DNA from 2 places in the Geminocystis sp. CENA526 genome. Region 2 is predicted to be linked to the other one. Evidence: riboswitches for the same ligand, from Rfam matches in the RefSeq annotation. Region 2 holds a riboswitch; the other holds the start of a gene.
The links. Region 2 has a riboswitch for cobalamin ahead of metE (5-methyltetrahydropteroyltriglutamate--homocysteine S-methyltransferase). Riboswitches for the same ligand answer to the same signal wherever they lie in the genome.
Positions count from the first base shown of each region.

Region 1: it holds a riboswitch for cobalamin, as region 2 does, so the genes downstream of both, ACN4EE_RS19395 (energy-coupling factor ABC transporter permease) here and metE (5-methyltetrahydropteroyltriglutamate--homocysteine S-methyltransferase) in region 2, are expected to answer to the same signal.

Region 1 is NZ_JBLZFY010000108.1:8,890-12,062, reverse strand. It holds gene cbiQ (cobalt ECF transporter T component CbiQ) at 1-292, opposite strand, end outside; gene ACN4EE_RS19400 (energy-coupling factor ABC transporter substrate-binding protein) at 603-899, opposite strand; gene ACN4EE_RS19395 (energy-coupling factor ABC transporter permease) at 912-1,673, opposite strand; cobalamin riboswitch at 1,693-1,838, opposite strand; gene ACN4EE_RS19390 (solute carrier family 26 protein) at 1,894-3,173, opposite strand, start outside.
Region 2 is NZ_JBLZFY010000005.1:14,758-17,930, reverse strand. It holds gene rocD (ornithine--oxo-acid transaminase) at 1-834, shown strand, start outside; cobalamin riboswitch at 949-1,091, shown strand; gene metE (5-methyltetrahydropteroyltriglutamate--homocysteine S-methyltransferase) at 1,588-3,173, shown strand, end outside.

The sequences.
Region 1 (3,173 bases), on a different contig from region 2:
AAATTATATCTTGTTGCACATGAGATAAAGAAATACTGACACCGAAAATTAAGGCTGGTAAACTGATTAACCAAAAACCGAAGGGAATAGCTAATAGTTGACTATAAGTCACAAAAGGAATCCCTGCATAAACCACTATCCATAATATCAACCAAACACTGATGAGAATAGAAATATACATAGGGGCTAAGTACCCTAAGATAAATAATGATAGGGCAAATATTAGTTTATGTTCGGGAAAGATCGATCGTAATTTATTCCCATAGGCTAAAGAGTCAATTTGATGGTGCATATAGACTATACAAGTGCATTTTAGTTAGTTTGGAGTTCGATCGTCATCTTAAACCTACCGTTGATATTGACGAATAACAAACACTTGTTTAACTGACTTAAGCTGATTCTGTAACAACCCCTATTTACTAAATTTTACCTGAGTGAACTATAAAATGATGAAGATAAGAAGGGGGAGAAGGGGGGAGAAATAATTATATTTTTTTGGTGGGGTTGGGTTTAATATATTAAACCCCTACATTCTTTATTATTGTTATCTTTTGCCATTCTCCATTCTCCATTCTTAATTCTTAATTCTTAATTCTTAATTCTTAATTCTTTCTTCCCTTATATAAACCAATAACATAACCGATAACCCCCGCACCTAAAGCCGCCTGTGAAGCAAATAACAGGCTTTCAACTTCACCACTAGCAGGTTCAATAATTGGTTGTACCCAAGGCTCGTAATCTGGTTGTATCTCTGTGATTAACTCCTCCGCTTGTCCATCTGCACCCTCAAAATCACCCTTAACAAAGATTAAAGGAGATACTGTCAACACGATGACTGATAATATTAACCACCAATTCCCTTGCGCATTGTTAGGTTTGATTATTTGTTTCTCTATCATAGTTTTAATACTTTATCCTTCTTGGGTTTTCAATAGTTTTAACATTTGTAACTCATTCACGGCGTAAGATTGCAACCAATTCCATACCAATACCGTTAAAAATCCTTCACTAATCGCTAAGGGTATTTGAGTAATAGCAAAAATTCCTGCAAATTTGATAAATGAAGCCATAACACCACCATCGGCGGAAGGAAATACGATCGAAAGTTGCACCGAAGTCACCAGATAAGTAGCTAAATTGCCGAGGGATGCGCCTAAAAAAATACCTAACTTTTGTTTGCCAATTTTGACGCAAAACTTATAGACTATAAATGCAACCCAAGAACCTACGATCGCCATAGAAAAGATATTAGCGCCTAGAGTAGTTAAACCGCCATGGGCTAATAATACGGCTTGAAAAAATAAAACTAAACTCCCTAATACTACCATCACCGAAGGACCAAATAAAATAGCACCTAATCCTGTACCTGTAGGGTGAGAGCTACTACCCGTAACTGAGGGGATTTTCAAAGCCGATAAAACAAAACCAAACGCCCCGGATAAAGCCAAGAGTAATTTTAATTCGGGGTTATCCTTAGTGATACGAGACACAGACTTAAAACCAACCACTAAAAAGGGAATAACTATAACCCACCAGAAAATTGCCCATTTAACAGGTAAAAAACCCTCTGCAATGTGCATGGCATAAGCAGGAGTTGCCCCAAAAATAACAATAAAGCCACTGAAACTGGCTATTAATCCTAGCCAAATAAACTTTTTCCACTTTGTATTCACACTGTACCTCGCAGATTAATACTGATTTTTTGTTTCGGCAGGTATTCTGACTTATGAAAAATAGCTTTTCAATTACAGTTGCGGGACAGCGATAGATTTTCACTATTCTTTCCCTGTTTCCTCTTACAAAGGTTTCTCGTAAGAACCGATACTGAGATTATGACTATATCATAATTTACGGTTTTCTGAAAAAGTCTTTGGATGAAGAGAGTAACAGTGATTACTTCTCATCTCTTTTCTCAAAGCCTTCAATAGCCGTGTGAAGAGTAGGATAAATATATCCTAATCCCATTCGATCGACTAAACCAGACTTTTTGAGGTGGATATATAAATCTTGTTTGACTCGTGCCATACCTAAAGTAATGTGATTAGAGGCTAATTCTAGTCTTAATTCTTCTAACATATCGATAGCCGTAATATCGATTTCCACAATGGCTTCGGTATTGAGAATTAACCACTCAACGGGAGTAGTTTCCATTTCAATGGCTTTCATTACTCGTTGTTTAAAATCTTCTGCATTGGCAAAACAAAGAGGTGCATCATAACGATAGATAACCAATCCGGGGATGGTTTTTCCTCCTTCCCAATCATCAATATCATGGAATCCAGCCAAGTTGGGGATTTTGCCTAATATAGCATCATGGGGACGCGCTACCCTAGCAAATAAATCTAACACCGATAAGCCCACAGCGATACCAACTCCCATAAAAATTCCTGTGGCTAATACTCCAAAAAAGGTAATAATAGCGAGACGAAATTCACTCAGTCGAAAGTTATAAAGACGGATAAATTCGGGTATATCAATCAAACGAATCGCTGCATAGATAACAATAGCGCCCAAGGCGGCGTTAGGAAATAACATCAATAAGGGGCGAAAAAAAAGTAAGACTAAGATGACGACAACAAAAATTACGAGGGAATAAACTTGGGTTTTGCTACCCAAAGAATCACCAATCGCTGTGCGACTTCCACTACTACTAATGGGAAATCCTTGGCTTAATCCTGCCACGGCGTTACACATTCCCAAGGCTAATAATTCTTGATTTGCTTCTATTTTATAACCATTTTTCAATCCAAAAATTCTTGCTGTTAACACATTATCAGAATACGCCACGATCGAAATGCCAACAGCAGAAGAAATTAAATAACTGAAATGATGTAAAGGTATGGTAGGAAAAGAATATTGAGGGAATCCTGCGGGTATTTCTCCAATAATAGCAACCCCCATTCGATCGAGATCAAGAATATCAACAATCGCCGTTGCTAACAAAACTCCGATTAAAGGAATAGGTAAGCGAGGAAAAAAACGTTGAGCAACTAATAAAAAGATTAAGATAAAAAGAGCGAGAATGAGAGTAGGATAATGAATTTCGTCAAAATTAGTCAAAAACTGTCCTATTTGCTTAAAAACCTCATCAGAATTGATTTTAATACCGCTAATTTTCCCTAATTGCCCTGTAATCATCGTAATAGCAACTCCCGCCATATAACCCACCAAAA
Region 2 (3,173 bases):
AAAGGAGTATCCCATAACCAAGCAGAAATTATTGTTTGTAATAATAATTTTGCCGGACGTACTATTAGTTTAGTCAGCTTTTCCACCGAAGAACAATATCAATCAGGTTTTGCACCCTTCACCCCCGGATTTAAGACAATACCCTATGGAGATGCAAAAGCTCTAAAATCCGCTATTACTCCCAATACTGCGGCTTTTTTCCTCGAACCGATTCAAGGAGAAGGAGGAATTATTATCCCCCCTGTGGGTTATTTGCAAGAAATAGAATCTATTTGTCGCAAAAATAATGTTTTATTGGTATTCGACGAAATTCAGACAGGATTAGGACGCACGGGGAAAATGTTTGCTTTTGAACATGAAGGAGTGAAACCCGATGGTATCACGATCGGTAAAGCCTTATCAGGAGGATTTTATCCTATCTCAGCTTTTATTAGTACCCACGAAGTTATGGATGTTTTTAACCCCGGCGATCATGGTAGCACATTTGGGGGGAATCCTTTAGCTGCTGCGGTGGGAATCGCCGCTTTAGATGTTATTATTGAGGAAAATTTACCTGAACGAGCTTCACAATTAGGGGCTTATTTTCTTTCTCAATTACAAACTATTCCTAGCCCTTATATTCAGGAAGTTCGAGGCAGAGGTTTATTGATTGGATTGGAGTTAAAACCCAGTGCAGGGGGCGCTCGACGTTTTTGTAAAGCCTTAATGGGATTGGGTATTTTAGCCAAAGAAACCAGAGAAAATATTATTCGTTTTGCACCACCTTTAGTTATTTCTCGCTCTGAAATTGATTGGGCTTTACAACGCATTGAACAAGTTTTGATGTCGGAGTAGAAATTTTTATCGTTATTTTCAGACTAATGGGGGAATTTTTCCCCTGTTTGACTTTAGAGAAAAATGCTTAATTCCTGTGAGCAAAAAAATTATTGCCAAAATTACATAAACTCTGATATAATTTAAGTCATCGGTTTTGATGGGTCACTTCCATCGAACGTAAGGGGGAAAGTCCGGTTAAAATCCGACGCTGTCCCGCAACTGTGATTGAGCAAAGTCTCATTAGTCAGAATGCCCACCGATACTCAACCATGTTATTTTATTTATCTGCGAGGTACAGATGATGGTGTCTTCAATATTTTTTTCGATCGTATTTTTTACCGATGTGTGGCTAAATTATGAGTAGCTACTTTTTGGGTTAAAGATGTAATAAATTAAGAGTTGAGTCCGTTCTTCGTGTCAACGTCAATTCTAACTTATTTTCATCGGTCAATAGCTTATAAGCCTTACACAAAAAATAGTTCTTTATCCCTAACCCTCAATTATGGGTACGTTCTATCTTGGCATATAGTCTTCATTCACTTTGATGGAATTTATATAAATTTGGTTGAATGACTGATCACAAAAATTTTAGCAGTTGTTGTGATCATAATTTTTCGTAGCCTTATTTTATACAAATCAAGGTTTTTGTTAGGGGAGTAATACTTGCTATCAACTAAAACTATTCGGACACTACTGCTTTAAACAATAAAAGGCGGTCAATCTTACCATGACTTTTTTTTCAAGTTTATCATAATTAGAATATTAATCAAGATGACAATTACAACAGGAACGTTAGGTTATCCTCGTATCGGACAAAAACGAGAGGTAAAAAAAGCGCTCGAAGGTTTTTGGGCTGGAAAATTAGAAGCTGATGCTTTAATTCACACCATTGAATCTGTAGAAACTGCCAATTGGCAAAGACAATTAGAGGCAGGAATCGATCGCATTGCAGTAGGTGATATGACGTTTTATGATCATGTTTTAGATTGGTGTGTGCGTTTAGGTTTGATTCCTAATCGTTTTCAGTCTTTGACGGGTTTAAAACAATATTTTGCTATGGGTAGAGGTGTTGATGGTATTCCAGCCCTTGAAATGACTAAATGGTTTGATACTAATTATCATTATTTAGTGCCTGAAATTAGCTCTGATTGCCAACCCCAAGCTAATTTTGACGATTTTCTAGCCAAGGTAAGGCGATCGCAACTCATCCTCGGTAAACGCTCAAATCCTGTCATTTTAAGCCCTGTCACTTTATTAGAATTGAGTAGAAAAGAAGGGAGTTTGCAAGAAAATCTGGAGAAGTTATTACCTCTTTATGGTGATTTATTAACTCAACTCAAAGAATATGGTATCGAAGAAGTACAGTTTCATGAGCCAATTTTAGTTACTAAGGAAACCTCAGAATTAAAAGAAGCTATCCTCACCACTTATCATGAATTAGCTAACATTGGTTTACCCATTAACCTTGTTACTTATTTTGAAGATTTGGGTGCAAATTATAGCTGGGTAATTAATTTACCAGTACAGGCTATTAGTTTAGACTTTACGAGGGGGAATAATCTGGATTTATTGAAAATAGGTGGTTTTCCTGAAGATAAACGGTTAGGAGTTGGTATTATCGATGCGCGAAATGTCTGGAAAATTCGCCCTCAATCTGTGATTTCAACCTTACACCAAATTCAAGAAATTACGACTAATATTAGTATTCAACCTTCTGCATCTTTGCAATTTGTTCCCCTTGATGCTCAAAAAGAGGTTAATTTAGCCGAACCTTTAAGAAATGTGTTGAGTTTTGCTCAACAAAAATTAAGGGAGGTAAAAATGCTTTCTGAAGCTGATAATCAAAGTTTTTACGATGAAATTGACGCACAATGGCAAATATTTAAAGAATTTAGCCCTTATTCTGAAAATGTCGCCCATAAGCTCACCAATTTGAAAACTAACGATTTTGATCGCACTTTATCTTATTTAGAGCGCCTTGAAAAACAGTTACCTTTACCGATGTTACCCACTACCACCATCGGCTCTTTCCCCCAAACTTCTGAAGTGAGACAGTTGCGAGTAAAATATAAACGAGGAGAATTGACACAGCAACAATACGAAGATGCGATCGATCATCATATTGCTGAATGTATTAAACTTCAAGAAGACATTGGTCTTGATGTGTTAGTGCATGGGGAATTTGAACGTACGGACATGGTAGAATATTTTGGTCAACAATTGTCAGGATTTGCCTTTACTGAACATGGTTGGGTACAAAGTTACGGTAGTCGTTATGTTCGTCCGCCCATTATTTTTGGGGACATAGCACGTCCTGAACCTATGACTATCAGAGAATTTGAGGTAGCGCAATCCTT